Regions from separate parts of the Brevibacillus sp. HB1.1 genome, predicted to be linked through region 1. Evidence: riboswitches for the same ligand, from Rfam matches in the RefSeq annotation. Region 1 holds a riboswitch; each other region holds the start of a gene.
What was found. Region 1 has a riboswitch for lysine ahead of HPY27_RS19620 (aspartate kinase). Riboswitches for the same ligand answer to the same signal wherever they lie in the genome.

Region 1 (8,112 bases):
TGAATGAAGCGAACAAAGGCAAGCTCAAGATCGAACTGAAGTTTGAAGACTCCGCCGGAGAAAAAGAAGGCGCGATTAATGCGGTAAATAAACTGATTAATCAGGATAATGTCGTGGCGATCATCGGACCGACACTTTCCGGTGAAATGTTTGCTGCAGGACCAGTTGCAAACGAGGCCGAAACTCCGATTTTTGGTATCTCCAACACATCAGAAGGAATCAATGATATCGGGGAGTATGTGTTCCGAAATTCTTTGCCTGAATCCATTGCGATCCCGACAGCTATGAAAGCAGCTGTGGAGAAAAATGGCTTGAAAAAAGTAGCACTTATCCACGCTTCTAACGATGACTTCTCCGTGAATGGTTACAAAGTCATGAAAGCAACCGCTGAAAAGCTGGGCTTGGAGATTACCAGTGAAGCGACTTTCGCAAATGGTGATGTGGACTTCTCGGCACAATTGACCAAGCTGAAACAAACAAACCCAGACGCTTTGCTTGTGTCGGCTTTGTACAAAGAAGGCTCTATGGTTGTGAAAAAAGCACGTGAGTTGGGCTTTACAGGGACAATTCTTGGTGGAAATGGTTTTAATAATCCGAAAGTTTTTGAAATTGCAGGTCAAGCTGCTGAGGGCTTGATCGTTGCGACTCCATTCAGCCCTGAAAAGAAAGATGATAAAGTACAAGCCTTCGTAAAAGCATTCGAAGCTAAATACAACAAAAAGCCTGACCAGTTCGCAGCCCAAGCATACGACTCGCTGTACATCATGTCGCAGTCACTGCTTGCCGCAGGAAAAGCAGATCGCGAAGAGTTGCGCGGACAATTGGCTCAGCTGAAAGACTTCACAGGTGTATCCGGCAAACTGTCTTTTGACGAGAAACGTAATCCGATTGGTGATGCGGTTGTCGTTGTCGCAAAAGAAGGCAAATTCGTCCCGTTTGAATAGGATTGTGCCCGGGGTCGCTCCGGGCTTCTTTTTCTATCCGTTATCTCGCTGGATCAGTAAGTACCAGATCATGTTCTTCGCTTGCTGATCCAGCGAGAATAACTTAATCATCGTTGGATAGTAACCACTTAACAGTGAGGTGAGGCAATTGTTTTGGCAGCAATTAGTCAACGGTTTGACAGTTGGTAGCACTTATTCATTGATTGCATTGGGCTATACGCTCATTTTTGGTGTCTTAGGAATCATTAATATGGCACACGGCCAAATTTTTATTTTTGGATCACTGGTTGGCTTGGTATTGATGACCAGCCTGAATATGCCTTTAGGGGTAGCGCTGATTGTGGCGATCGTGATATCGGCCATTTTGGGTCTTGTGCTGGAGTATACAGCACTTCGCCCACTTCGTAAAAAAAATGTACCCCATCTGGCATCCTTGATCAGTACGATCGGATTTGCCATTTTGATGGAGGAAGCCATGCACAAGTTTTTCGGTGCTGACTCCCGTGCGTTCCCACAATCCTTTGGGGATACCACTTTTGACTTGGGGCTCATTCAAATTCGCAGCGTCGATCTCGTTATTTTGGGGATTTCTGTGTTGCTGATGTTCGTCCTGCATTTTTGGATACAAAAAACGAAAATGGGAAAAGCCATTCGCGCGACGGCTGAAAATACGGATACAGCAAATATTTTGGGGATTAACACGAATATGGTCATTGTCGTGACCGTCATGCTTGCGTCGGCACTGGGAGGTGTCGCCGGCATATTGATCGGGATGGCGTACTCTGCTCTCATTCCGACGATGGGGATGACGCTTGGCTTCAAAGGTTTGGCTGTTTTGATTTTAGGCGGGGTAGGCAGCATTCCTGGGGCCATGGTGTGCGGCGTATTGCTCGGGATTATCGAGGTGTTTACCGTCGCATACGGAGACTCGTCGTATCGAGATGCGGTTGCTTTTGGCTTGATCATTCTCATTTTGCTCTTGAAGCCGGAAGGACTATTTGGACGCAAAGCGTAAGGGAGGTGCAGACAATGGACATTCTCAATCCATATAACTTACAGGTACTGACTTTTATCTTGTTAAACAGTATTTTGGCGATCAGTATTTACATTACACTCTCGACAGGCCAGCTTTCTTTGGGACATGCGGGCTTTATGAGCATTGGTGCTTTTACGGCGAGTATTTTGACAAAGCAAGCGGACATGCCTCTGTTTATCGCCATCATAATCGGGGGACTTGCGGCAGGGCTAATTGCACTGTTGATCGGTGCTCCGACATTGAAGCTCCACGGCTTGTACCTGGCCATTGCTACGCTTGGCTTTGGTGAAGTGATCCGCGTTATTTTTCTCAATATGGAAATTACAAATGGCGCCCTCGGACTGACCGGACTTCAATCGATTGGCAATTACTTATACGATTTTGAAAAAGCAATGGGGTTAAAAGCGCAAACCTTTGGCATTTCGGTCATGCAAATGAAGTCATTATCGACCTTTGTGTTTATGCTGCTCCTGTTTGCCTTCGTTCTTTTCCTGACGCTGCGTCTGAACCGTTCTCGTCTCGGGCGAGCTTTTGAAGCGATCAAAGCAGACGAAACGGCGGCACGAGCGATGGGATTGCAAGTCAACTATTATAAGATGCTTGCTTTTGTGATCGGTTCCATTTTGGCTGGTGTATGTGGAGGATTGTTCGCCCACATTACGACGACCATTACGCCAGATGATTTTAACTATCATAAAGTCGTAGAGATTCTGTCTTATGCCGTGATCGGCGGCAGCGAAGTGGTATGGGGGCCGCTGTTTGGTGCCTTGGTTTTGACAGCACTGCCGGAGGTACTACGTGGTTTGGCCGAGTACAAAATGCTCATGTACGGTTTGATCATGGTCGGTGTAATGGCGTTCCGTCCGCATGGCTTGATTGGTGCCGATACGTTCCAAAAGCTGTTCAAGCGTCGTCGGGGCAAGCCATCGGACAAGGAAGCGAAGGGGGGAGTATAAGATGTTGCTGGAACTTGCGAACGTAGGAAAAAGCTTTGGCGGCATCACCGCTCTTCGTGACGTTTCTTTTACGGTCGGAGAGGGCGAAATTGTCGGCTTGATTGGTCCGAATGGTGCGGGCAAAACGACCATTTTCAATATGGCAACGGGCATATTCGAACCAACTACGGGCACCTTTTCTTTTGCCGGACAAAAGCTAAATGGGGTGGCGCCTAACAAAATTACCGAAATGGGGATTGCAAGGACGTTCCAAAATATTCGCCTCTTCGGTCACATGAGTGCGCTGGACAATGTGAAGGTAGGATGTCATTCGCGCATGAAGGCGGGCTTCTGGGCTTCCCTTTTGAAAACCCCCGGACAACGTGCGGAAGAAAAGGCTGTTACCAAAAAAGCAGAGGAGCTCCTCGAATTCGTGGGCTTGTCTGACATTGCTGATGTTCGCTCGGATACATTGGCTTACGGTCAACAACGGCGTCTGGAGATTGCGCGGGCACTGGCTACTGAGCCAAAGCTTTTGCTTTTGGACGAGCCTGCTGCGGGAATGATCGAGACCGAGACAAAAGCGCTCATGGAGCTGGTCAAAAAAATTCGCGATGACGGGACGACTGTCCTGTTGGTCGAACACGATATGGGATTGGTCATGAACCTGTGTGAAAAGGTTGTATGTATCAACTTTGGGGTCAAAATTGCTGACGGCACCCCGGCAGAGGTACAAAACAATCCAGATGTGATTGAAGCTTACCTCGGCAAGGAGGACGAATAAGATGCTGAATATACAAAACTTGACGACCTCCTACGGTCAAATCAAGGCAATTCGTGGGATAACGCTGGAAGTGCCTGAGGGAAAAATCGTCTCGCTGATCGGGGCGAACGGAGCGGGAAAAACCACAACCATGCGTACGATTGCAGGTCAACTGAAGCCTGAAGCAGGGACGATTACGTTTTGTGGTCAACGCATAGAGGGTTCGAGACCCCATCAGATCGTAAAAGCCGGATTGGCGTTGGTACCAGAAGGGCGTGCGATCCTCGGGAAGATGACCGTGCTGGAAAACCTGGAAATGGGCGCATTCCAGCGCAACGATGCACAAGGCATCAAGGACGACATGGAAAAGATGATGACCTGGTTCCCCATCCTGAAGGAACGGCTTTCCCAATTGGGAGGGACGATGTCTGGCGGTCAACAGCAAATGCTAGCCATTGCTCGCGCATTGATGTCTCGACCGAAGCTGCTGCTTTTGGACGAGCCGTCGATGGGCTTGGCTCCCATCGTGGTGTCGGACATTTTCAAGGTGATCAAAGAAATCAATGCGGAAGGTACAACCGTCCTCATCGTGGAGCAAAATGTCAAACAAGCCCTCAAAATCGCTGATTACGGGTATGTACTGGAGGCAGGGCAAATCGTGTTGGACGGCACAGGAGAAGCGTTGTTAAACGACGAGCGTGTAAAAGAAGCATATTTGGGTGGTCGCAAGCACTAGTCTGCCTGTAAAAAACTGTCGCCATGGAATGAGGCGGCAGTTTTTTTCGTCATCATTCCATGGTACTATAAAGGATAGAACGTATATTCTCTTATGATGCGAAATAGGGAAGGAAGCCGGATACGATGCCAGCCAAATTGACGAGAGAGCAAATGGAATATCTTGTTCATCAAGTACAACGCTATTTTAAAGAAGAACGGTCGGAGACACTCGGCAATTTGGAGACGGAAGAGTTGATTGCCTTTTTCTCAAAAGAGCTCGGCCCCTTCTATTACAATCAAGGGGTGCAAGACAGCCGCAAGCTGCTGATGGAACGGATGAGTTCCTTAGAAGATGAACTGTATGTATTGGAAAAACCAATTCACAAGAACAAATAGATGCATGGCAGATATAGAGCAAAGAGGAGGGAGCAGCCATGAACAGCTCCTTAAAAGATAAGCTGGCCGTCCTGCCAGATAAGCCAGGCTGCTACCTGATGAAAAATGCGAGCGGGGAAATCATTTACGTAGGAAAAGCCAAGGTACTGAAAAACCGCGTCCGCTCTTATTTTACAGGCAGTCATAACGGGAAGACGCAGCTGTTGGTCAGTGAAATCGTGGACTTTGAGTACATTGTGGTATCCTCCGCGATTGAGGCGCTCATCCTCGAGTGCAACCTGATCAAGGAGCACGATCCGCGTTACAATGTCATGCTCCGCGACGACAAGACGTATCCGTACATCAAAATTACGAATGAGGCGCAGCCACGCCTGGAGATTACCCGTAAGGTATTAAAAGATAAAGCCAAGTATTTCGGTCCGTATCCGAATGCCGGAGATGCCTCCGAGGTGAAGAAGCTGCTGGATCGCCTCTATCCGTTGCGCAAGTGCCGCAATATGCCCAAGCAGGTTTGTCTTTACTACCATTTGGGACAATGTTTAGCGCCCTGTGTGTACGAGGTATCGGCAGAGGAAAATCAGCGTTTGGTGGATGAAATCAGCCGGTTCCTCGATGGTGGCCACGAGGAAATGAAGCAAACTCTCACGGAAAAAATGCTGCAAGCCGCTGAAAACATGGAGTTCGAACGAGCCAAGGAATATCGCGATCAGATCAAGAGCATCGAAGCGGTGATGGAGAAGCAGAAGATCACGTTCACGGATACGGTAGACCGCGACATTATCGGATTTGCTGTGGAAAAAGGCTGGATGTGCATTCAGGTGTTCTACATGCGAAAAGGGAAGATGATCGAGCGTCAGACAACTTCTTTTCCATACTATGGAAGCGAAACCGAGGACTTTATGTCTTATGTGAGCCAGTTCTACTACGATAAACAAAATGCGCTACCAAAAGAAATTTTGCTCCCGCAAGAGAGTGAACCGGAGCTTTTGGGTGAGTGGCTGGGCATCAAAGTCCATGCTCCGAAAAGAGGCAAAAAGCATGAGCTCGTGAAGATGGCTTCCGAGAACGCCCGTATTGCTTTGCAGGAGAAGTTCGCGCTGATGTCCAAGGACGATGCTCGTACAGTCCAAGCGGTACACAATCTTGGTCACATTTTAGGGATTCCGGTTCCTCATCGAATTGAAGCGTTTGACAACTCCAACATTCAGGGAACAGAGCCTGTGTCTGCAATGATTGTGTTTACAGATGGTCGCCCTGACAAAAAGGAATACCGCAAATTCAAGATCAAAACCGTCGAGGGGCCAGATGATTACGGCTCCATGCGCGAAGTGGTTCGCCGTCGTTACTCACGCCTGCTGAAAGAAAACCAGCCGATGCCTGACCTGATAGTGATCGATGGTGGAAAAGGCCAAATCAGTGCGGCTATGGACGTGCTGGAAAACGAGCTGGGTCTCTATATTCCCGTCTGTGGACTTGCGAAGGACGAGAAGCACCGTACCGCTCAGCTCATGTACGGAGATCCGCCAGAGCCTGTGAATCTTAGACGTGATAGCTATGAGTTTTATTTGTTGCAGCGCATCCAAGATGAAGTCCACCGTTTTGTTATTACATTCCACAGACAATCCCGGACAAAAACGATGCTCTCCTCGCAGTTAGATGAGATCCCGGGTATCGGTGAGAAGCGACGCAAGCTGTTGTTCTCTCATTTTGGCTCGTTGAAAAAAATGCGAGAGGCGACCGTTGAAGACTTCCGCCAATTAGGGATCGGTGACAAGCTGGCAAAAGAAATCATCGGGCATCTGCGCAAGCTGGACACATAGCACATGTAACTTTTTGAACAACCTCTAAAAAGGAATTGATCCATTTTTAGACTCATGATATAATCCGATTCAAACAGAATAGTTAGCCTCACTTCCATTATGGAGTGAGGTAGAGGCGCGAAAACCAAGAGTACCACCCTGAGATCGGGAATCTGTGAAGGGGACGGGAAAGGGGAATTCGCCGAAGTGTGGAGGGAAACCCGCTTTTCTCCATGCTGGGTCTGCGTTGAACAAATGCAGGACTGTCATCTGCACAATGACCAATTGTCAGATGGAGAGCTATCTCACGGTGTGTCAATGTGAGTTTTGATGGTGATGACTGTCAATCTTCGTTGTCCGCGTGTATTGGGAGGGAGGAACCGGTATGTCGAAACAGTAGGCAGCGGCAGGTCTTATTCCTTGTCGGTGCCTTTTTTGTAAAATAAAATGCAAGATTTTTCCTTATAGAGAGAATAGTGAAAAACCATACGATACGAGATAAATACCAATATTGGATATGAGAAAAAGGGAGAGAAGCCGCATGGGGTTGATCGTGCAGAAATATGGAGGCACCTCTGTAGGTACCATTGAGCGAATTTTACGAGTTGCGGATCGAATTGTCAGCTACAAAGAGGAAGGGCATGATGTGGTAGTCGTTGTTTCTGCAATGGGCAAATCTACTGACGTGTTGGTAGATATGGCCAAGCAGATTAGCGCATACCCATCCGAGCGTGAAATGGATATGCTGCTGACCACGGGGGAGCAGGTATCGATCGCGCTTTTGTCGATGGCCTTGCATACAAAAGGCTACGACGCCATTTCTCTTACGGGCTGGCAGGCTGGAATCACCACGGAGGCGATTCACGGAAGAGCACGGATCAAGCAGATTGATCCAGAGCGGATTCAATCCGAGCTCGGCCGTGGTCGTGTGGTGATCGTGGCAGGATTCCAAGGGATCAGTGACGAAGGTGAAATTACGACGCTCGGCCGCGGTGGATCGGATACATCTGCGGTTACACTCGCAGCGAGCTTGAACGCTGAGAAATGCGAAATCTTTACAGACGTGTCCGGGGTGTATACAGCTGATCCGCGAGTGGTTCCAGCTGCGAGCAAGCTGGATACGATCTCGTATGATGAGATGCTGGAGTTGGCGAACCTCGGTGCAGGGGTTCTTCATCCAAGGTCAGTAGAGGCTGCGAAAAAATACAAGGTAAGGCTGGTCGTCCGCTCCAGCTTTACTGCCGAAGATGGTACGTACGTTGAGGAGGTTGCCAACATGGAAACAGGAAGAGTAGTAAGTGGAGTTGCACACGATGAAGATGTAGCCAAAATCACGGTTGTCGGCATGCCTGCCAAGGTCGGGACGCTCTCCCGTCTGTTCAATACGCTGGCGGACAATCAGGTGAACGTCGATATCATTATCCAAAGCTCTTATGATGCGTCTGTTACGAATATTTCTTTTACAATTGCAGCGGATGACCTGAAAAAAGCACTGGATACGCTGGACAGAAACAAAAACGAG
Region 2 (8,112 bases), on a different contig from region 1:
AAACGGACTGGAATCACTTGATATTAGCAAATACATTAATCGGCAGAAGCCCGGCAAATACGAGATCAAAATAACCAACATCCTTAGCAACAAGACTTGCCAACTCGTTACAAGACAAAAAAGATCAGTCAAAAAAACAGACGTTGATGAACGAAAAGAAACGATCGCATTCACAATCGAAGTGAAATAACGATTGACCCCCTTGCACTTTTTGGCATGGGGGTTTTCGACTACATGGGGAGGAAGTCCAATGACAAATGAGCAGAAGACGATCTTGGAAAAGTTCGGGTTTCGAATCGAAGGAGAGGAAGTGAAACATTTAAAACTGGGAATCGTAAGAAATAAAAAAGAATTCGTCTGTCACGCCACGTCAGAAGAGTTGCAGGACTACATCAAGTCCATCTTGCGCAACCAATGTCAGTGGAGGCGAGGAGAATCTGAGTGAGCAGCCAGGGAGGTTGTTGGGGTTGAGTGAGTCTAGGGAGTCATTGGTTACGGCATTACGTGAAGTGGAGGCTTGGGAGAGAGACCAGAACGACTTGTGGTTCTGGGAAAAGCTTGGCAGACTTCCGTTTGTTCTGTTGGATCGGATTACGCCTGCATTCGTTCAAGAGAAGCTGGGAAAAGCCGTAGATGAAATGGCAGCCTTTCTTGAGACAGGTGGAACTTATTTGGTGCAGGATGAACCGATTTACAAGCGGTTTGGCAAACGGTTAGAGGGACAGGGGGCGTCTGTTGTTGACAAAGAAAAGATTGCCGCTGTACCGCTTACGATCATGAATGATGTCGCAATGGAGTTAAAGGATTCACGTGCGAATTTTGCCACGGTACAAGGTGCCACGACTGGCTTCGGAGGGATTTTTACCCTCGCGATCGATATCCCTTTATTGATGGGGACATCCCTTAAAGTATTACAAGAGATGGCTCTTGCCTATGGCTATCGACCTGAAGAGAAAAGAGAGCGGCTGTTTGTCGTCAAATGCTTGCAGTTTGCTTCATCAGACATTGTAGGGAAAAAAGCGATACTCGCTGAGCTCTCCCGCTTTGATGATCCAAATGCGCAGAGAGAGGTTATGGCTCAATTGCAAGGATGGCGTGAAGTCGTGGTAACGTACACAGAAAACTTTGGGTGGAAAAAATTGTTTCAAATGGTGCCGATTGCAGGTGTTTTGTTCGGGGCGTATTTGAACCGTTCAACCGTACAGGATGTCGCCGAAGCGGGGATGATGCTGTACCGCAAACGGCGTATCCTGGAGCGGCTACGAGAGAGCGAAATGAGGGAGGAAATTACTGAGCCCACTCCTCAGCAGTAAGAGCGTACAGGAGATGGTCTTCCCATACACCGTTAATTTGCAAATAGCGTAACGAAAGCCCTTCCTGGCGAAAACGGTTTTTTTCCAAGACGCGAATGGAAGCTTGATTGCGAGGCATAACAGCAGCTTGTACTCTGTGCAGCCCAGCATCCGTTAAAGCAAAGCGGAGGGCGAGATTTACTGCTGATGTCGTATAACCTTTGCCATTGCACGCCTGATCCATAAAGTAGCCAATCGTCGCATTTTGCCATGCGCCACGTGCGACATTCGACAACGCTACACGTCCAATCATCTTTCCGGATTCTCGGGAGAATACGCCGAAAGCATAGGCAGTACCACGTTCAAAATCAATCTGCGCTTGTGAAATCTGTTCTTGCTGTCCTATGAGGGTCAGAAATGAAGCGGGGCGGATCGGTTCAAAGGGTTGGAGAAAATCATGATTACGCAGCCGAAGCTCTAGGAGCTCGGCTGCGTCTTGTTGTTGGAGAGGCCGTAAGAGAATCTCGTCCGTATGTAGTGACATGAGATCAATCCTCCTTAAAAAGTTGGATTGATAGTATAGCATGTGCCAGAGTATTTGGGAAACATCAATTAGCCGAGCAATTCTGCAAATGACACCCCAAATGCTTTGCACGTTTCCACTTCTTTTGCAGTAGGAGAAAGCTCGATTTTCAAACCTTCCAGAGGAGTTTCCGCACCACGCTCGCTCGCCTTTTTCAGCAAAATATCAACAGCTGCACCGACATGCTCGTAAGCGGAGTCGCAAGAGCCAAAAGCAACAACCTTTTTCCCGCTGAGGTCAATATTGTCCATTTCCTCATAAAAATCCAGGCATTCGTCTGGCAGTTCACCGTCGCCCCATGTGTAGGCACCAAGCAAGATTCCGTCGTAAGCTTCGAGTTCTTTTGCGTTCGCATCCATCACTTCTTTTATCTCCAGCTCAGCACCAGTTGAACGAATACCTTCTGCAATTGCTTCAGCAATTTCCTGAGTATTCCCTGTCATGCTCGCGTATACCATCAAAATGCTCATAAAACGTAAAACCTCCAATTCAGATAATGAGTATCATTCTCATCAATAAAAATAATGAAAATGAGAATCGTTGTCAATAACTTTTTTCTTATTGCCACGTTTCATTGATTTTGGTAGAGTTAAATAAAATTATAATAATGTACTCTAAATAGAGGTGCGCCGAAGAAGAGTAAGTCTTTTCGCAATCTGCCAGGGGGCAGGAGAAGGAAGAAAGGCTAAAGCGCCGAAGCTTATGCTATGCCCCTACGTAGCACAGGCTGGGGTGTCTCATGAAAAATGATCATCCTGTCACAAGGGACCTAAAGTCTTTTTGTGGAGCGCTATTTATGATTTGCTTCTGTAGTAGTAAGAGCAATGAGATAGCGAATGCACTCATTGCTTTTTTTGATTTACCATGCTGTTATTTTGAGGAGGATGTAACCATGAACATGATGGATGCCAACGAAATTATCGCGTTTATTCAAAAAAGCGAAAAGAAAACACCAGTGAAGGTATATGTGAAAGGGAACCTGGAGGGAATCGACTTTGGTGCGAGCTCCAAAGCCTTCATTACTGGTCCTACTGGTGTTGTTTTTGGTGAGTGGAAAGAGATTGAGCCAGTGCTCGCTGCTAACGCAGACAAAATTGAAGATTATGTGGTAGAAAGCGACCGCCGCAACTCCGCTATTCCATTGCTGGATACAAAAGGAATTCAAGCACGTATTGAGCCAGGCGCAATTATCCGTGACCAAGTGACAATCGGTAACAATGCGGTCATCATGATGGGTGCTTCCATTAACATCGGCGCAGTTATCGGTGAAGGTACGATGATCGACATGAATGTTGTTGTAGGTGGACGTGGAACCATCGGGAAAAACTGCCATATCGGCGCTGGATCGGTTATCGCAGGCGTTATCGAGCCACCATCTGCACAGCCAGTTGTTGTCGAAGACGATGTTGTCATCGGAGCAAATGCTGTCATTCTGGAAGGTGTTCGCGTAGGAAAAGGTGCTGTCGTTGCAGCAGGTGCTGTCGTGATTGAAGATGTACCTCCATACGTAGTAGTTGCGGGAACGCCTGCACGTGTGATCAAGCAAATCGATGAAAAAACTCGTTCCAAGACAGAGATCAAGCAGGAGCTACGTCAGCTGTAAGGGAGAGAGTGCACATGGACTGGCGTTCGCTCGATGAACAATATATCGTCTCCTCTTACAAAAGACTTCCGATTGCCATAGAAAAAGGCGAAGGAAATTACTTGTACGATACGAATGGAAAGAGCTACCTCGACTTGTTTACCGGACTCGCGGTAAACGTTCTGGGGCATTCTCATCCGCGCATTGTACAGGCTCTGCGTGAGCAGGGAGAGCGCTTCTTGCATATTTCCAATGTATTTTTAAATAAGCCAGCTATTCGTTTGTCCGAGCGTTTGGTTGCGAACAGCATTAGTGGAAAAGTGTTTTTCACCAACTCTGGTGCAGAGGCTACAGAGTCTGCGATCAAGCTGATTCACAAATGGACGAAGAACGAGGGAGCAGGTCGTGAAGGCATCGTTGTCTTACGCAACAGTTTTCACGGGCGAACACTCGGAGCAGTGCGTTTGACGAGGCAGGCTCACGTCTATCAAGACTTTCCTCAGCCGGCTTTTCCTGTTTATGAACTGGATGTGGAAGACACGGAAGGATTGCGAGCGATTTGCCAGGAAGCAAGACCCGCTGCGGTCCTCATGGAGCCAGTCTTGGGTTCTGGCGGTGTCGTGCCGTTAACGGAAGCGTTCTTGCGAGAGGTAGCTGCGATCTGTGAACATGAAGGCATGCTCTTTGTCATGGACGAGATCCAGACAGGAATGGGCAGAACAGGAAAGCTGTTTGCTTATGAGCATGCAGGCGTAACGCCAGACCTGATCCTTTTTGCCAAAGGCATAGGGGGAGGGCTTCCCCTCGGCGGTGTCATCGCTGGCCCAAGGCTGATGAACCAGTTCAAACCGGGGGATCACGGAACGACTTTTGCACCATCGCCACTGTCTGCTGCCTTAGGGAATGTCGTGTTGGATGAATTGCTTGATCCAGCCTTCAGCGCTCACGTAGAAGAAGTGATTGCGTACCTGTGGTCGGGCTTGGAAGCGCTGCGAGCGCGTCTTCCAGATCAGCTGCAATCCCTTCGCGGAAAAGGCTTGATGGTTGGAATTCCGCTCTCTTCCACCCCGGAAGAGGTAAGCCACTTGCAGCAAGCATTGCTTGACGAAGGAATTCTCGTTGACGTGACGCAGAAAACGATTGTTCGTCTGCTTCCGCCACTGACGTTGACAAAAGCCGATGTGGACCGTTTTCTTGCTGTGTTTGAGGACCAATTAACAGCAAGAACAGGTACGAAAAAGGAGGCGTAGACCATGACGACTTCCTTGTTTACACAAATTCGCCGAGACTTGCACCAAATACCGGAGCCAGGCTTCGCTGAAGTGAAGACACAACAATACTTGCTGGATTATTTGAAAAAGCTGCCCCAGGAGCGAATCGAGATCAAAACGTGGCGGACAGGCATTTTGGTCAAGCTGGCAGGAACAAGGCCAAAACGATTAATTGCCTGGCGGACGGATATGGATGGCCTGCCGATCGTAGAGGAAACGTCCTATCCGTTTCGCTCGCTTCATGAAGGATTCATGCATGCATGCGGTCATGACATGCATATGGCAATTGCTCTTGGCCTCCTGACGCATTTTACCGAGCATCCGATGGCAGATGATTTGCTGTTCCTCTTCCAGCCGGCAGAAGAAGGTCCTGGCGGTGCGGAGCCGATGATGAAAAGTGAAGAGTTTGCGGGGTGGCGACCGGACTGCATTTTTGCCCTGCATATCGCGCCAGAATATCCGGTCGGTCATATTGCGACGAAGCCAGGAATTTTGTTTGCCAACACTTCTGAGTTGTACATTGATTTGGTTGGCAAAGGGGGGCATGCAGCCTTCCCGCACAAGGCGAATGACATGGTGGTTGCAGGAAGCCATCTTGTGACACAGCTTCAATCGATTATTTCGCGCAATATGGATCCATTGGATTCGGCTGTCGTAACGATTGGCAAGCTGGAGAGCGGAACGAAGCAGAACATCATCGCAGAGAAGTCCAGGCTAGAAGGTACCATCCGAACCTTTTCGATGGAATCGATGGCAATCGTCAAGAGCCGCATTGAATCTCTCGTAAAGGGAGTGGAAATAGGCTTCGATTGCCAGGCAACGATTGACTATGGGGTTGGCTACTGCCAGGTTTACAACGAGGAGCAGTTAACGACAGACTTCATGCAATGGGTACAGGAACAATGTGAAGAAGTAACTCTTATCACCTGCAAGGAAGCCATGACCGGAGAAGACTTCGGTTACTTTTTGAAAGAAATTCCTGGCTTTTTGTTCTGGCTGGGTGTGCAAACGCCGTACGGCTTGCATCATTCTAAAATTGAGCCGAACGAAGACGCGATCGAAGTTGCCATTCGACTGGTCTCCCGGTATTTTACATGGCTTTCGCAACAGGAGTAGCAGGTGTCAGGAACAAAAAAGAGTGGCTGGATAGCCGCTCTTTTTTCTGTGTCATTCCCAGCCGTATTTTCGTCAAGAGTAAGAAGTAGTTACTAACATCTCTGTGCATAAGTCTTTCTTCCTAAGGTTTTTGTGCTTGTGGATAATGTGGATATTGTTGAAAAAACTTATCAGGGCAGCACAACTATTTCCTTTTCCAAACGTATAAACTAGAGAGAAGAAATTTCGGAAAAACAAGCGCTGCCGCGCACACATACAGGAGGATTATTGACATGAAAAAAGCATGGTTATCGGCCTTGTTGGCGTTGACTGTAGCAGCAGGGGTAGGGAGCACTACTGCGGTGGGAGAGGGTGCAATGCGCGTATTTTTCGGTGCGGAAACCGTAGCGAGTGAAATGCCAGCATCCAAGGCCGAATCGATAGAATCAATAGTGAACAAGCTCGGTGGTTTCGCCGATTACGATCAGCAATCTGGCAAATTGCAAGTGATTAAGCCAAACGTAAATATTATTGTGGTCGAAGGAATTCAGCAGACCCGCAATAAAAATGTCGTTTTCAGCAACCCTGTCAAAGGATACAGCGACAAAAATGTGCCTCGTACGTTTAACGTGTTCGTAGAGGTTGATGACGCGCCTGTAGCTAAAGACTTGCGCATGCAACTTGTGTTGATCGGACCGGACGGCAAAGAAGTGTCTAAAGGGAAGGAATGGAAATACTCCACACAAAATGCAAACAGCTTCTATTTTTCTGAGCCTTTTGTATCTACGAAACTCGAAGCATACGGCACTTATAAAGTACAAGTTCAAATGAAATCCGAGAAATTCACTTCTTATGTATCCGTTGGTGAAAATACATTTACAGTTGGGCGTTAAAAATTATGGCTTGGATGCGTTTCCACTTTGCATGTCCCCGTGCTATAATATACGGAAAAGCCAATATACTTGGTAATAGCAAGTACATGAAAGAAAGGAACGATGGGAGCGAATGGAGACAAATCCCCCGCGATCGTCCACAGATCTAGAAGGCCCGAGTATACGCATTGCCTGGAAAGATGAGCAATCCATTCAGGCAGAGTGGAGCATGACGAAGGAGTTCGAGCAAGAAATAGAGCGAAAGTTTGCTATTCCTTTTGCTGAACTACCTTTTGTCCTACGCCTTTTTGATGTGACGTACCGCAAAGAGATCCGAAATGATGGCACTGACCTTTACACTGATTTTGATATCAACCACCTCTCTTCCGAATGGATATTGTACGGAGTGACGCAAGGATTGGAATATTGCGTCGATCTGGGAATTCGGATGGTGGACGGAAGGTTTTATTCGCTGTCCAGGTCTCAAATGATTTGATCAACGTGCTCAAGCAACGTACGACTGAGGCAACTGCATTTTTATACGAAACAGCCCCATTATCCACGAGGTTTATTTGTGGCAATGGGGCTTTTGTTTTTTATTCATGGACTCATGGCTTCTCTCGCTGTCTGTCCAGCAGTCGCAGGGCAACCGCTAAAACAGCCCATACTGGCATTGGTTCGTCTAACTTATTTAGCCATTCAGGCGAGGTCAGCAAGCCCTCCTGTAATGCGCGATTGCCTAGCTCCAATTTCTAGGGAGGAAACGTTTGTGGCCCTTCTGAGGTGAATGAATCGTACTGAGACAAGTTGTACGTCTGAATGAGGCCCGTCAGCTTTTCGGCGTACGCAGGGTCGGTAGCGTAGCCGGCTTCTTCTAAAGCCTGTGCGGCTTGTGCGGGAGTCGTGGCTGCCAGCACGTTTTTATATGCGGGCCTACGTAAAAACTGGGTATGGTCTTCCATGGATTGCTGGTAATTTTCATAAGCGCGGAACTGGGAGGTACGTGTGACCGTTTTTCCGTTTTCCACCTCTTTGCTTTCGATGGTGACAGAGCCGGCAGGTCCCGTTCCCTTTATTCCAAAGAGGTTATACGAGGATGTCCCAGTGGCAGGGTCAACAGGTACTTTTTTACCCCAACCAGACTCGAGTATGGCTTGCGCCTCCATAAGCACACCCCTTTCCACTCTTTGTTATTCGTATGAAAAAAAGAGATCAGGGGGAATAGGCCTGGACATGAAAAAACAGTCGAGATTTCTCGACTGTTTCTCCGTTTTTTCTTTATGGCTTTCGAGGTTGGAAGTATTGAATGCGATTATTGAAGAGATGGAGCTCTGCTTTATAATCACGTGCCAAGTATCGACAGTACTCATTCGCCTTGTTTTTATCGCCATGCGTGGCCGATTCAGGGAGGGACACC
Region 3 (8,112 bases), on a different contig from region 1:
GACTTTTCGATGGAACCTGTAAAAGACAGACCTGTATTGATCCGACAGGAGGGGCAGTTCCTTGTGCGTATCGCAGCAGACGTCAATCCATTGGAATGTCTGTTTACAACCACACGCGAGCAAGACACCCCCATGCTACTCCCCTCGGAAAACATTCGCATTACAGGTGTTGTATCCGGTATTATTCCACGTTCATCATCGTAACCTCATTAAGCAGCCAATCCTTGATCGCTGCCACCGTTTGCTGCCACTGCTCCTGCGGGGTAATGGCAGCGGGCTGGTCGCCTTCCTGAGATCCATAGCTTCCGAACTGGGAGTGGTTCCCCCCTTCTATGGACATGTACACGGTACGCTCCGGCAAGTATTGCTTGCTCTCCTCAAACTTTTCTATATGGATCACACCGTCGCGAGATCCGAGTAAAGACAGCACAGGCAAATTCACCTTCTTCAAGTTCCCCTGACTGTTCGGATACGCTCCCAGCAAAAATACTCCACTGATTCGGTCCGGATGGTTTGCTGCGAATTGAGCTGCCATAGTACCACCGAGCGAATGTCCTCCGATGACAAACGTTTTATTCGGGTACGCCTTTAATACTTGTGTGGCTCGCGTCATATCACTTACAGCCAAATTCAGCGGCATTCGTGCGAGAAAAACATGGTAGCCGTAGCCTGCCAAAGCACGGGCAATCGGTGCATAGCTCTCCGGTTTGACCAGTGCTCCTGGATATAAGATGAGTCCCGGCTCGCGTGACTCCCCGCCTTGGAAAATAATCCAGTCATTCGTATCCATGACCGTAATCCCTTCACCGCCTTGCATGGCCGTTAATGCTGCCTGATCGGGTTGATAGGGTTGCAAATACCATATCGCCAGACAAATCGCTCCAAGTGTCACCAATACGAGTGCCTGAAACCATTTTTTGCGTGCTTGACTCATCCTACCCACCTCGTTTCCGTTCCCATGTATAGTTCTATATATTATGTCTCAAACCTAGAAAAAAACCGTCAGAGACAAAATCCCGACGGTCGTTAGTAATGGCTCCATCAGCCTTTTTCCTTCTGTCGCTCCCGAAAACGGCGCACCTTCATCAGGTTTCCGCACATTTTGTCATCACACCAGCGGCGCACCCGGTTGCGGCTTTCATCATAAAACACCCAGCGGCAATCCTCGTTGTCACATATTTTGATTCGCTCCAAATGCTGCGGGGCAAGCAGCTCCGCGAAAGAAGCCGCAATTTGTGCCATGACGAGAGGCCAGCCCTCTGTTGAGCTGGATTGCTTTTGCCCGTAGCCGCCCTCCTCATCTACATACAACACCTGTATATGAAAAGGGGCCTGAGCCAAAGCTCTGTTCAATTCCGCAAGGTCGTCCTCTTGGATTCGGTCTCCACGGACAACAGCTTCCAGCATACGTCTCAAACGTTCGCGCAGCTGCAAAAGGGAAGCGGCACACTCCTCATTTATCGGAAGCGGAGCGGTTAGCTTGTATGTTTGCAAAAAGGATGACAGCCATTCCTGGTTCTCCAAACGATTTTCCGCACGACCAGAACCACGCCAATCCCGCCAATCACTATTTAAAAAATCGATACAAAGCCAGTCCATGTTATTATCTCTCCTGACGAAACCCTACATTTTTCTCTCTTGTATGACTATACAGAATATGGTAATATCTTTTTGTAACTATCGTAATCAAATTAACTGGTTACATTTTCATTTCTTACTGCTATTATAGCGTTTCATCAATCTGTTTCACAGACGAGGAGGAAGCGTATGAATCGGAAGGATTTGCTTTTGCATGGATGGGAATGTACGTATGACAAGGAAGACTGGTATCCACCCTTAAAAGAAGCGCTTTCCGGAGTATCAGCAGCCGAGGCCAGCTGGCGCCCTGTGGGAGAAGCAGCCAACACGATCTGGGAAAACATCAGCCACCTTCTTTATTACAAAGAACGCCTGTTGCATTGTCTATTGGGCACTGAATTTCCTAGCTCGGCTGAGACGAACGATGATACCTTCATCCCGTCCGGCGGTCCGGATGACGAAGACGCTTGGCAAGCTACCCTCTTGCGCATGGAAAGCGTCCATCGCCACATTCATGAAAAGCTTTCCTTGCTGACGGATGAGGATTTAAACCAGACGGCTACTTATACGCCCATTTACCAAACCGTGATGAGTCTGGTCCTGCATGATGCGTTTCATACGGGACAAATTGTCCAAATTCGCAAGTTACAAGGCTCTTGGCCTGCCAGACGCTCATTTGAATAACAAAATTTCACATTGATTAATCATAAACAATCCATTATAGTTGATAAATCACATAATTTCATACATGTTATCCTCATCTTTCACGGTGAGGATAGAGGTCGCGGCTTTTATATCATCCTGTACGAGATTCAGAGAAAATCAATGACTCCAGGTAAGGAAAATCCGCCGAAGCTCATATCGCGTCTCTGTGCGATTGGGTTGGGGCTGTACTCGAAAGGGGCAGAACTGTCACGTTTGCATGCCAAGCAAGCGTGGTGAGCTATCTTCAGTGAAGGCTTGGTGGGGATTGGATGATACCGCCCTATGCCATTTTTTTGGCTATGGCGGTTTTTTCGTTTCCGACCTTCCTTCTCAAAAATCAAGAAAGGTCGTGCAAGTAGCTTATGTCACAAAATCAATTGCAACGTGGTTTAAAAGCCCGACACCTGACGATGATCGCCATCGGCGGCTCGATTGGGACGGGATTGTTTCTCGCGAGCGGAGGCTCGATTCATTCCGCCGGACCTGGTGGAGCTTTAGTTGCCTATCTCGCCATTAGTATCATGGTTTACTTTTTAATGACCAGCTTGGGGGAAATGGCGGCCTTCATGCCTGTTTCTGGTTCGTTTTCGACGTATGCCACACGGTTCGTCGATCCATCTCTCGGCTTTGCTCTCGGCTGGAACTACTGGTACAACTGGGCCATTACCATTGCCGTCGAGCTGTCAGCTTCCGCACTCATTATGAAATATTGGTTCCCGGATACCCCAGCGATATTGTGGAGCGCTTTGTTCCTCGGATTGCTGTTTGCCTTGAATCTCCTGTCTGTGAAAGCCTATGGAGAATCTGAATATTGGTTCGCCTTGATTAAAGTAGTAACGGTGATCGTCTTTATTATCGTTGGTGTGTTGATGATTTTTGGCATTATGGGCGGCCAAGCAGTCGGCCTCCAAAACTTCACCAAAGGCGACGCGCCATTCAATGGCGGCTTCATGGCCCTGCTCGGTGTCTTTATGATTGCCGGATTCTCTTTCCAAGGGACAGAGCTCGTTGGTGTCGCAGCTGGGGAGAGCGAAGACCCTGCCCGCAACATTCCGAAGGCCATCCGTCAAATTTTTTGGCGCATCCTACTCTTCTATATCCTCGCTATTTTGATCATCGGGTTGTTGGTTCCATACGATAATCCAAATCTGATCAGTGGCGACCTTACGGATATTGCGATCAGTCCGTTTACGATTGTTTTTGAAAATGCCGGATTTGCTTTTGCAGCATCCGTCATGAATGCCGTTATTCTTACGTCTGTATTGTCTGCTGGAAACTCTGGCATGTACGCCTCTACACGCATGCTGTGGAACTTGGCGAAAGAAGGAAACGCACCAAAATGGTTCGCAAAAGTAACAAGTAACGGCGTACCGATCAATGCCTTGATCTTGACTGCGCTCATCGGCGCCCTTGCTTTTCTGTCCTCTCTGTTTGGGGAAGGCGAAGTGTACGTCTGGCTTCTGAATGCTTCCGGTATGTCAGGTTTCATCGCTTGGCTGGGCATTGCCATTAGTCACTACCGTTTCCGTAAAGCGTTTATCGCTCAGGGTCGTGACTTAAGCGAATTGCCTTATCGGGCAAAGTGGTTCCCGTTTGGACCGATTTTTGCCTTCATCATTTGCTGTATCGTTATTATTGGACAAAACTACTCCGCATTCATGGGTGGAACGGTTGACTGGTATGGCGTCCTGGTCTCTTACATTGGCCTGCCACTCTTCTTAATCGTTTGGCTCGCTTATAAAATTACCAAAAAGACCGAGCTCGTCCCTCTTGAACAAGTAGACTTCAGCATGGATGAGCACACGAAATAATCGAAGAAATAAGTACGGACTTCCGTTCAGATAACGGAAGTCCTTTTTCATGGTTGCCGGCATATTAAAAACTGCCCCAAAATAGCCGATAGTATAGACAAGAAGCCATTGAGATCGGTTTCCTTCCGTTCTCACAACTCATGCCAGTCATCTGATATAAGGTAACCAGATCTCCTGCCATCACGACTGAACATGAATCCATGTGAGGAGAGTAGAACATGTACATCCAATCGAATACCCGCTACCTAACCCCCCAGCTTTCAACTAACCAACTTGCACCCAAAATGGTGACAGGAACTCGTCTAGCATTGCCCGAGCACGATACAGTAGACCTTCGTTCTCACAAGGCACGAGAGCTCCCTGCTGATGTCATCGAGCATCACAGTGTCCAATTTTTCTTTAACACAGAGATTAATGAGCGTTTGGATAAAATTTTTGCAGATAAACCACCCGAGGCTCGCAAAGCCTTTGACCACATCCTGGAGCAAAACTTTTTCAACTCCCCATCCACCTACACCGATGAAGAAAGAGCTGCTTTGGTAGAAGTCGGTCTAACCCAAGGCAAATATTTGGCAGACCAATACATGGCTGATGAAAATGCTGCTGAATTTTTGGATACCCTCCATTTGCTCGCTGGCGTTGCCAAAACACGAAAGGTTGACCCTGCAACCGGCAGTGTCAGCTACGTAGAGCTTCCGCAAAAACCACATGGGGCGCCGAGCGACTATGTTAACCCGTCCAAGCTGATGGAGCGGTATGACCCGGAAGCCTACAAAAAAATGCATGCGGCTACCAATCAAACAGAGAAAGTAAGCATGCTGATTCAATTCGTCAAAAAGCTGCAACATCGACCAGACTGGATCTCTCAATACCGGAACGAACAAGCTACGCTTCTTTCCGATTTAAAAAATACGAAAATCACTAACCGCTTTGAGAATGTAAATACAAAGGACGACACTGAATTTGTTCGTCGAATGAATACGCTCGCTGAAAATGCTTCCTTTTCTACCTTCACACCATTGCTTCAAACGAATCTTGCCTCTTTTATGAAGATCTTGACCAAGAAAACAAGTTAACTACACAAAGATGATGGTCACAGCCTCCTCCCGAACTTCCCTGGGACTGGGGCTCTTTTTTTGGTGTAGTTGATGGACATACTAACCCGTAAAGGAGGGGACGAACATGTATGACAATCTCGAAAACGACCTGCCTGATTTCAAACAACTGGATGACAGACTGATCGCTCAACCTCCTACTAGCCCCATAATCGCAATCCGTACCAATCTAGACAAGGAACCAAATGACGTCGACAATCCGTATGTGCAGCAAGACTCTACACCCACTGGACAAAATAAGGGGGAAGCAAATGACTGATCGCAGCTCAAAGGAAAAACCGGACATGGGTTATAACGGAAGCAATATGCATGGTTATTCCCTTACAGCAAAGGAAGGGACATTGGACCAAACTGACAAGTCGGCTGCGGCAAAAAAAGAAAACAGGGACAAAGAATAGTTCTTTTCCCGTCACGATGAACAAATCCCCTTTGGGGAAACAGGCAGATACTCACTTTGCCTGTTTCCTGAAGGGGATTCTTTTGGATTTCTGATCAAGAACATGGTGAAAAAACATTTTCTTATTGACGAAACTCTATTGGAAATATATACTTTTCATGGATTTGATAATGAGAATCGTTATCAGATTCTTGTATATATGATCAGGAGGTTGCCCCATGAAATCCAGGCTCTTCAAACACATTTACAGCACAACATTAGTCACTTCTCTCCTCACAGGTGGCGCCCATATGGCTCTGGCCGCACCACTCGTGGCCACTGCTGAACAGACGGATGTTTCCCCTTTGTCGCTAGATTTCGCAGTCGAACAGGCAATAAAGAACAGCGTTGATCTGGAGGTGCTTCGGCTTGACTTAGATATTACGAAGCACGAAACATCCATCACATTGAGAGAAAAAGCAGAAATCAAAAAAGCCGACATCATGTCACTGGCTGATGCAAAAAAGAAATTCGAAGACGCTGCCAAAGCAGTCAAAGAAGTGGTTGTCGATGAAGTCGCCCTGAATACGCAAAAAAACACCATTCAATTGCAAGTGCAAAAAGCATTCTTCGAAGTCCAATCATTAGACGCCAAAATCAAATCGCAGAAGAAAAGCTTGCAAAGACAGTACTGGTTGGACTCCCAAGAAACAGAAGCTCACAAAAATCTTGCTGCCCTTGAAACCAGCTACAAGCAAGCATTGGCCAAACTCAACGATTTATTGAATGAAAAAGCGGACAGACAATGGAAAATGATCGCTACTGATCTGACCCAACACGAGTTGCTTTCCTTAGAGCAATTGCAAGCAAAAGCTTATGAAAATCGTCCTGAAATGATCAAAGCACAAGCAGAAATAGACTTTGCCCAAGTAAGAATTGATTACACAGCAGAGTATTCCGCACTCAGCACACATAAAGGTACAATCGCAAAAAATGAGCACAAAAAAGCGGAACTGCAAAAACAAAAAACACAAAAGAAAATCGGTCAAGAAGTAAGTGACAACTATACGAAGGTACTGACAGCGAAAAAGGCATTAGAGGAAAGTACAACAAAGAAAGAAACCGCATTGGAGCGCTATCAGGCAACAATCGATCAATATAGATTAGGAAAAGCATCGATGAAAGAACTGATGGAAGACGAAGCAAACCTGTTTGACTCCGAAGCAAAAGCAATCGAATCGGTTTATCAATACAATCTCGCTGCTACCACCTTGAATCAGTCGACTGGTTATTAATATTTCGTATCACGAAGGATCTTATATATTCATTTAAAATATAGGAGGCTTCATCCCACAGGGTGAAGCCTTTACTCATTTATTAGCCTCTCAAAAACTCCCGGCATCACCAGACGACCACTGTCTACACCAAAATCCTCTATAAACCACCAAGCCGATAGCACACTATGGCAATACGCCCACGCCAACACTCTCTCTTTTTGCAAAGACAGCGCCTTCATCAGTCCATCGACCCGCTGTTTCATTACTTCTTCTACCCCATCCTCTGGCAAATGGTTCAGCAAAAACGGAATCACCTCATACTCCGTCTCCCCGATCAGCCCCTTTGGATCAATTGCCAACCACGGCTCTCTTTCTGCGCGCAAAATATTTTCATGATGCAGATCCCCATGCAGCAGGCACTGTTCTTTTTGTGTGGAGAGAAGCTTTTTGTACCATTGCATGGCTCGCTCCACCATTTGCTCGGGAATCGGTCCTGTCCCCCCTTGGAAATGTGGACGAATCTTTTCCAGTCCCACAGCCCAGTCCGCTATCGTTGGAAACGTAGACGCAAGCTTGCCAGCGTTCGAAACGGGGGTATGCATCCTTTTAATCACGTCCGCCAAGCATTGAATTCGTTCTTCTTCGCTGCTCAGCTTGTCCAGTGTCTCCCCTGGCATGATGCGCTCCAAAAGCATGATCTCTTTTTCCTCGTCAGCATCGAGTAGCTGCACCATCCCCCGCCCCGCAAAAGCCCGAATCGCCGTCAGCTCTCTCTGCCAGTCCAGTCCAGGCACGCCCAGCTTCAGCACTGCGTTTCTCCCATCCTGCAACACAACAGGTGCGACAAAGTTATAAGAGAGCGGAAACGGCTCAAGCACTTTTAAAGACCAACGTGCTTTGCATTCGGCAATCAGCTCATGAAAGGAATCCAGCCAAAGACGTCCCGCTTCTTTATGTATGCCCATAATTGTTTGGGTAAATTGGGTTGGCAATGAAATCATTAGGAACCCCCTCCTCGAACTACTTGCAAAACATCCTCTTGCCCCAGCTTTCAAGCTGTTCCCCTACCACAGCCGCTTCTTCCCCCCAACAACTACTCATAAAAAAGGGAGCAGCTTGAAAGCCGCCCCCCTTTATTTCCCGGAAAATGTTAGGACAGCCGTCCCATCAAGCGCTCCATACGTTCCAGCGCCTTTTTCAATTGCTCCATCGATGTTGCATAAGAACAACGGATATGCCCCTGTCCGCTT

Region 2: another riboswitch for lysine. It lies ahead of dapD (2,3,4,5-tetrahydropyridine-2,6-dicarboxylate N-acetyltransferase); the one in region 1 lies ahead of HPY27_RS19620 (aspartate kinase).
Region 3: another riboswitch for lysine. It lies ahead of HPY27_RS14915 (amino acid permease); the one in region 1 lies ahead of HPY27_RS19620 (aspartate kinase).

Annotation. Positions count from the first base shown of each region.
Region 1 is NZ_JABMIV010000007.1:297,105-305,216, forward strand. It holds gene HPY27_RS19585 (ABC transporter substrate-binding protein) at 1-944, shown strand, start outside; gene HPY27_RS19590 (branched-chain amino acid ABC transporter permease) at 1,093-1,959, shown strand; gene HPY27_RS19595 (branched-chain amino acid ABC transporter permease) at 1,974-2,936, shown strand; gene HPY27_RS19600 (ABC transporter ATP-binding protein) at 2,938-3,699, shown strand; gene HPY27_RS19605 (ABC transporter ATP-binding protein) at 3,701-4,414, shown strand; gene HPY27_RS19610 (DUF2164 domain-containing protein) at 4,540-4,791, shown strand; gene uvrC (excinuclease ABC subunit UvrC) at 4,830-6,611, shown strand; lysine riboswitch at 6,714-6,901, shown strand; gene HPY27_RS19620 (aspartate kinase) at 7,132-8,112, shown strand, end outside.
Region 2 is NZ_JABMIV010000001.1:811,406-819,517, reverse strand. It holds gene HPY27_RS04025 (hypothetical protein) at 1-190, shown strand, start outside; gene HPY27_RS04020 (hypothetical protein) at 251-445, shown strand; gene HPY27_RS04015 (EcsC family protein) at 459-1,313, shown strand; gene HPY27_RS04010 (GNAT family N-acetyltransferase) at 1,288-1,836, opposite strand; gene HPY27_RS04005 (flavodoxin) at 1,905-2,345, opposite strand; lysine riboswitch at 2,487-2,676, shown strand; gene dapD (2,3,4,5-tetrahydropyridine-2,6-dicarboxylate N-acetyltransferase) at 2,768-3,478, shown strand; gene HPY27_RS03995 (aspartate aminotransferase family protein) at 3,493-4,707, shown strand; gene HPY27_RS03990 (N-acetyldiaminopimelate deacetylase) at 4,711-5,844, shown strand; gene HPY27_RS30330 (hypothetical protein) at 5,819-5,953, opposite strand; gene HPY27_RS03985 (hypothetical protein) at 6,117-6,716, shown strand; gene HPY27_RS03980 (DUF4912 domain-containing protein) at 6,829-7,191, shown strand; gene HPY27_RS03975 (glycoside hydrolase family 73 protein) at 7,448-7,861, opposite strand; gene HPY27_RS03970 (DUF1885 family protein) at 7,974-8,112, opposite strand, start outside.
Region 3 is NZ_JABMIV010000005.1:42,284-50,395, reverse strand. It holds gene HPY27_RS14935 (hypothetical protein) at 1-204, shown strand, start outside; gene HPY27_RS14930 (alpha/beta fold hydrolase) at 182-934, opposite strand; gene HPY27_RS14925 (CGNR zinc finger domain-containing protein) at 1,042-1,599, opposite strand; gene HPY27_RS14920 (DinB family protein) at 1,768-2,262, shown strand; lysine riboswitch at 2,347-2,532, shown strand; gene HPY27_RS14915 (amino acid permease) at 2,646-4,094, shown strand; gene HPY27_RS14910 (hypothetical protein) at 4,313-5,170, shown strand; gene HPY27_RS14905 (hypothetical protein) at 5,277-5,468, shown strand; gene HPY27_RS14900 (hypothetical protein) at 5,461-5,607, shown strand; gene HPY27_RS14895 (TolC family protein) at 5,825-6,880, shown strand; gene HPY27_RS14890 (aminoglycoside phosphotransferase family protein) at 6,952-7,863, opposite strand; gene HPY27_RS14885 (aminotransferase) at 8,013-8,112, opposite strand, start outside.